DNA from 2 places in the Enterococcus gallinarum genome. Region 1 is predicted to be linked to the other one. Evidence: predicted binding sites of a transcription regulator. Region 1 holds the regulator's gene; the other holds the start of a gene.
The links. The regulator CtsR, encoded in region 1, represses protease genes until heat stress. The targets are predictions, from matches to a motif close to TTGGTCAAAAAAGGTCAAANA.

Region 1 (3,549 bases):
CTCGCTGATGCAGGATTTTTTCTAGATCGAGAAGCCGTTCACTTTCTTTTTTCTCCATTTGCTGTAAAGGAACGCCCGTCCATTGCGACACGACTGCCGCAACATCTTCGCCTGTGACACTGTCTGCGTAGCCAGAAGCTTCTTTCACTTCCATGAACGCAACTTCAGTCAACTGCTGGGTCAATTTCTTCTCTTTGATGCGCAAACGAGCTGCGGCTTCAAAATCTTGTTGGCGAATCGCTGCTTCTTTTTCTTCAATCAGATTGGCGATTTCATTTTGCAAATCGGCCAACTCAGAACTTTCGTCTGTTTTATCCAAGCGCACTTTTGCTGCCGATTCGTCCATCAAGTCAATGGCTTTGTCCGGCAACTGCCGTGAATTGATATAGCGTACCGACAATTGGACAGCGGCATGCAGGGCATCATCTGAAATCTCTACGCCGTGATGCTCTTCATAACGGGGACGTAATCCTCGTAAAATTTCTTCTGCTTCTTCTGGCGTTGGCTCATCCACTTGAACACGGGCAAACCGTCTTTCCAATGCAGAATCTTTTTCGATATACTTTTGATATTCATCTAAGGTCGTAGCACCAATTGTTTGTAATTCTCCGCGGGCTAATGCAGGTTTTAATATATTCGATGCATCGATAGCACCTTCCGCACCACCAGCACCAATCAGTGTATGCAGCTCATCAATAAATAAAATGATCTGTCCATCTTGGTAAATTTCGTCGATGATTTTCTTCATTCGATCTTCAAACTCACCGCGATATTTCGTGCCAGCTACTAAAGCACCCATATCTAACATCATTAAGCGTTTGTTCTGCATATCTTCTGGTACTTCACCGTGAATGATTTTTTGTGCCAATCCTTCAGCAATAGCTGTTTTACCAACCCCCGGTTCCCCTACTAAAACAGGGTTGTTTTTGGTCCGGCGGCTTAGGATTTGAATCAATCGTTTCACTTCTTTTGCTCGACCCACTACTGGATCTAAGCGTTTATCTCTTGCCAATTTTGTTAAATCTCGAGCTAGTGAGTCCAGCGTCGGCGTTCCTTGTGCTTTTCCTTGAGGACGACGACGACCCGCACCACCGGCATTTTTTGTGTCATTGATACCCATTTTTTTCTTTAATAACTGCCGCATTTTAGCCAAACTCAAACCTAAGTTCAACATGATTCTTGAGGCTAAAATATCTTCATCCCGAAGCAATCCTAACAAAAGATGCTCTGTGCCGATTTGAAGAGCGCCTAAACGCTTAGCTTCATCTCCAGCGTAAACAAATGTTTGCTTCGCTCGTGGGGAATAGGCTAGATAGGCATTCTCTGGATATTGGCGAACAGTTCCGTAACCTGTTAAATGCTCGATTTCTTCGCGAATATCATTTTCAGTGATATTCATTTCCCGTAACGTTTTGCCGGCAATGCCATTTTGTTCAATGACTAAGGCAAGCAAGATGTGTTCTGAACCTACGGACTGATGTTTAAAGTACTTTGCTTCTTCCTGTGCGATCGTCAGCACAGCTTTCGCTCGTTGTGTAAATAGTTCATCCATCTCATTCACTTCCTGTCTTCATAACTTAAACGTTCTAAAATTGCATGGAGCAAGTCTGCTCGTGTTCGATTTTCATAAGGAGAACGTCCTAATACTGACTTCGCAATGACGGTCAACAATAAATTGCCCTCACGCTTCGACAGGATTCCTTCCTCATAAAGTTTTTGGATTATTGCATAAGCATCTTTTTCCGAGATGGTTTCATCAAATAATTGATTCATTTCTTCAAGGTAGTGGTGGTTATCCGTGATCTTTACTTTTTCGATACGGATATATCCTCCGCCTCCACGTTTGCTTTCAACAGTATACCCTCTTTGAATAGTGAAACGGGTATTGATCACATAATTTATTTGTGAAGGCACACAATTGAATAAATTCGCCATTTCAGCTCGGCGAATCTCGATTGTTTCGCTGTCTTCAAGAATTTTCTTCAAATATGCCTCAATCAAATCGGAAGTGTTATGATGATTCAATTCATTCCCTCCCTTGACTAATTCTGACCTTCATTATACCCAATTTTTGAAAACTTGAAAAGATGTACGCCTAGAGATGCGGAATTACTAAAAGAAACTTAAACAGCTAGCTCTTTTTTCGCATCACAAAAAAACTATCCGCATCTTCAAGTGGTTACTTCTACAGTCTTTGGTTGCCATCTCACTGCGACCTATAGAGTAAACTTAAAAATCATTCGGATAGTTTTTTCAGCTATTGATTAATCTTCAGAGCTCGTTGAACTCGTACTTGTTGATTCACTGCTAGCGGAGGATTCACTCGTAGAGGACTCTGGTTTTGGTCCTTTAGAAATAGTAACATTTACTGAAGAACCAACAGCCACCGAAGTCCCTTCACCTGGCGAAACATCTGTGACTTCTCCAGCCGGAACAGAATCATTGTAGCCCGATTCTTCTTTGATCGAATATTTTAACCCAGCCTCATTTAGTGCTGCTACAGCATCATTTCGACTCTGTCCAATGATTCGTGGCACATTAACCATCTCTTGACCGCTGCTGACTGTCAGCGTGATAACAGTTTGAGAGGTAATGACTGATTCTCCTGCTCCTGGCGCTTGATTAATGACAGTCCCCACCGGTTCATCGCTTGGCGCTGATTGTTCATAAATATTTTCGGTTGGAACTCCTTTTGAGGTCAATGCCGCCCGTACATCTTCGATTCTTTGACCATAATAGTCTTCCATTGCAAACGATTCAGGTCCCGTGCTGACTACAAAAGTAATGTCATCCTCTTTCGGAGAAACTTTCTCGCCGACATCTGGTGATTGGCTAATGATCAGACCTTCTCCGATAGCATCACTGGATTTGGTCTCTTCTTTGATTTGGTCTTCTGAAAAACCTAACTTGATCAACTCGGCTTTTACATCTTCAAAATTTTTCTCTTCATAGTTTTTTAAGGTGATTTTTTCAGTCCCTGAGCTGATATACAAAGTGATCTCGCTATTTTTTTTGACTTCGGTTCCTTCTTGTGGATCCGTTTTAACGACATTGCCTTCTTCAATCTCATCGTCAGCAATTTCTTCGGTTTCATCAGCAACTTTTAATCCTGCTGCTTCCAGCTTTTCTCGAGCAACGGTCTCTGTGTCTCCGCTGACTTTAGGGATCTCAACATCGCCGCGCCCTCCGCCAAAAACAAAATAGCCGCCAATGACCAGCAGCGCTGCAATAACTAGTATTGGCAGGATCAGCCACCATTTCTTCCGCTTCTTCTTTGGTTTTTCTTGTTTCTGGTCTGCGGTCTCTTCTACTTCTGGCTCCGTCACTGCCGGTTCTGCAGGCTGTTCAGCTATCATTTCATCGGTAATAGGGGTCAGCGCTCGAGTTTCATCGTTTAGCGCATGTGGCTCCCACCTTGGTTCATTCAAGCGCTCAGGTGACAGGGCTGTTGAAAGATCTTCTCGCATTTCATCAGCGGTCTTATAACGATCGGCTTGCTCTTTCGCTGTTGCCTTTAATACGACATTCTCTAATGATTGAGGAACATTT
Region 2 (3,549 bases), 1.6 Mb from region 1:
GAGTGAGAGGTACGTCCCCCGATATCAGTTACAAAAGCTTTAACGAAGTTGCGGTCTAATTGCGCAGTATCACTTGGTGTCAAATCGTGAGCAACGATAACAACTTCTTCGTTGATCATTGAAGGATTTGGCAACGTCACATTTAGCAAATGTGCCAAGATACGTTTCGCAACGTCTTTGATGTCCGCTGCACGTTCTTGCATGTATGCATTGTCATCCATTGCTTCAAACATGCCGATATACATGTCAGTGACTTCTTTCAATGCAGCTTCTGCATTGACTTTGTTATCTGCCATGTTTTGTTTGATTTGTCCGATCATTTCAGGATCTGACAGAACCATTAAATGAGCATCAAATACTTGTGCTTCTGCCTCGCCTAAAGATTGCGCTGCTTTGTCACGGATTTGTTGCAATTCCGCTGTTGACTTTGCTAGTGCTTCATCTAAACGAGCTTCTTCTGCTGCCGTATCTTCAACATTTACTTTTGAAAAAGATAAATCAGGTTGTACTAACAGGTAGGCTTTGGCAACGGCTACACCATCACTAGCAGCAATTCCTTTTAGCATCTCAACCATTATTCAGACAAACCTTCTTTTTTCATTGTTTCAACGATTGCAGCGATTGCATCTGCTTCGTCAGCACCTTCAGCAGTGATTGTAACGTCAGAACCTTGACCAACACCTAGAGACATAACGCCCATGATTGATTTAAGGTTTACTGATTTACCTTTGTACTCCAAGTTGATATCAGAGTTGAATTTGCTTGCTGTTTGTACTAATAAAGTAGCTGGACGTGCGTGAATCCCTGTCTCAGCAACTACGTGAAAATCTTTCTTTTCCATATTGATCAATCTCCTTTATGATACGGTTTTTTTGTGGTGAAGGCTTTTTTTGACTCAGTCAATTGTCAGACTCAAAAAAACGCCCTTTCAACTGTTAAGATTACCATTTTTTTCTCTGATAGACAACCGTTTTCTCTTAAGAAAACGACTGAAATGAACCTATATTTGTTTTTATGGTTGGTACCGATAGATGATCTTGCCATTCAAGCCAGCCTCGCCGACAAATTTCATGCGGTCTTCCAATTTTAACCATGCTTCTCGAAATAGCAGAAATTCGGATTGTTCTACCAGCAATTCGTCGATTTCTCCAGAGCGCAACTGTTCAATTTGTTCAGCAAATCGATTTTCATTCATCTCTATCACCTCTTCATCTTCTCCATTATAAACGATTCTTTTTTCAGGGAAAAGTTGTTTCCGTCATCAAAGCTGAAATCCTTGCAGTCTGAAAAAAAAATTGTATAATAAAGTTATGGTCAGTAAAGGTCAATGAAATTTTTGACGCTGCTGACAATTATTCACCGAATCTGCAAGTGTATCTTTTTACCATGAGTAAAAATCGCGGTAGAATGATAGATGAGCAAATGATAAGAAAGGTCGTGAACATATGCTTTGTCAAAACTGCGGTAAAAATGAAGCTTCTATTCATCTTTATGCCAATGTCAATGGTCAAAGAAAACAACTCGATTATTGTCAAAGTTGTTACCAAAAATTAAAAGCACAATCTGGAAATCCAACAAATATGATGGCTCAGGATCCCTTCGGCTTCGGAAATCTTGATGACCTTTTTCGACAAATGTCTCGCCAAATGCAACAAGGAAATTCACCTTATGAACAAACGCCTCCAACTCAAACTGGAGGAAACGGCATAATCGGCGGACAACCTCCGCGCAATGGCCAAGCACCTTCTGGTCTTTTAGGCGAATACGGCATCAATATCACACAACAAGCTCGAGACGGCGGGATCGATCCAGTCGTAGGACGTGACGATGAAATTCGTCGGGTGATCGAGATCTTGAATCGCCGAACGAAAAACAATCCTGTATTGATTGGTGAGCCTGGTGTAGGTAAAACCGCTGTCGTGGAAGGTCTGGCACAAAAAATTGTCGACGGTGACGTTCCTCAAAAACTAATGGATAAAGAAGTGATTCGCTTAGATGTTGCGTCACTGGTTCAAGGAACGGGTATTCGCGGACAATTTGAAGAGCGGATCCAAAAATTGATTGAAGAAATCAAACAAGCCGAAAATGTCATCTTATTCATTGATGAAGTCCATGAGATCGTGGGCGCAGGGGCTGCTGGTGATGGCAACATGGACGCTGGAAACATTCTGAAACCAGCATTGGCTCGCGGCGAATTACAAATGGTCGGCGCAACGACATTGAACGAATATCGCATCATTGAAAAAGATGCAGCATTAGAACGTCGTTTGCAACCTGTCCGAGTCGATGAACCTTCTGTAGAAGAAACCATCAGTATTTTGAAAGGATTACAGCCTCGATATGAAGATTACCATCATGTAAGATATACGGATGAGGCAATCAAAGCTGCTGCTACCCTTTCCAATCGCTACATCCAAGACCGTTTCTTGCCTGATAAAGCAATCGATCTTCTGGATGAGACCGGCTCGAAAAAAAATCTGACTATTCAAATTGTTGATCCGAAAACAATCGACAAGAAATTGCAAGAAGCAGAAGAACAAAAACAAGCTGCTTCTAGAGAAGAAGACTTTGAAAAAGCTGCTTACTACCGAGATCAAATCAATAAGCTGCAAAAAATGAAAGAACGTCAAATCAGTGAAGAAGAAACACCCGTGATCACCGAAAAGGATATGGAGCAAATCGTTGAAGAACGGACGGGCATTCCGGTTGGCGAACTCAAAGAAAAAGAACAAACTCAGTTGAAAAACTTAGCTCAAGATCTGAAATCGCATGTAATCGGACAAGATGAAGCAATCGATAAAGTTGCTAAAGCGATCCGTCGTAATCGTGTGGGATTAGGAAAACAAAGCCGTCCGATCGGTTCGTTCCTTTTTGTCGGACCAACTGGTGTTGGTAAAACAGAACTTGCTAAACAGCTTGCCTATGAAATGTTTGGCTCTGAAGAATCAATGATTCGTTTTGACATGTCAGAATACATGGAAAAACACAGTGTCTCCAAACTGATTGGTTCTCCTCCTGGTTATGTTGGTTATGAAGAAGCTGGACAGTTAACGGAAAAAGTCCGTTGTAACCCTTATAGCTTAATTCTTTTAGATGAAATCGAAAAAGCTCATCCTGATGTTCTGCATATGTTTTTGCAAATCTTGGATGACGGTCGTTTAACTGATGCTCAAGGACGCACGGTCAGCTTCAAAGACACATTGATCATCATGACAAGTAATGCCGGCACTGGAAAAGTAGAAGCCAATGTTGGTTTTGGAGCAGCCCGGGAAGGTGTCACACGATCTGTCTTGAATCAGTTAAATAACTACTTCACACCAGAATTTCTGAATCGCTTTGATGGCATCATTGAATTCAAAGCATTAAGCAAAGAAAATCTGTTATCCATCGTTTCTTTGATGCTCGCAGATGTCAATCAAACCTTAGCCAATCAAAAATTGCATATTGAAGTTCCAGAAAATGTCCAAGAAAAATTGGTAGAGCTTGGTTATAGTGCTACGATGGGGGCTCGCCCATTACGCCGAACGATTCAAGATCATATCGAAGATG

Region 2: the regulator CtsR is predicted to act here: its motif matches at 1,311-1,331, upstream of HED61_RS12105 (ATP-dependent Clp protease ATP-binding subunit).

What each region holds. Positions count from the first base shown of each region.
Region 1 covers NZ_CP050816.1:644,232-647,780, reverse strand. The annotation lists gene HED61_RS03130 (ATP-dependent Clp protease ATP-binding subunit) at 1-1,552, opposite strand, end outside; gene HED61_RS03125 (CtsR family transcriptional regulator) at 1,558-2,025, opposite strand; gene pknB (Stk1 family PASTA domain-containing Ser/Thr kinase) at 2,265-3,549, opposite strand, start outside.
Region 2 covers NZ_CP050816.1:2,444,039-2,447,587, forward strand. The annotation lists gene ptsP (phosphoenolpyruvate--protein phosphotransferase) at 1-575, opposite strand, end outside; gene HED61_RS12095 (phosphocarrier protein HPr) at 575-841, opposite strand; gene HED61_RS12100 (hypothetical protein) at 1,013-1,195, opposite strand; gene HED61_RS12105 (ATP-dependent Clp protease ATP-binding subunit) at 1,446-3,549, shown strand, end outside.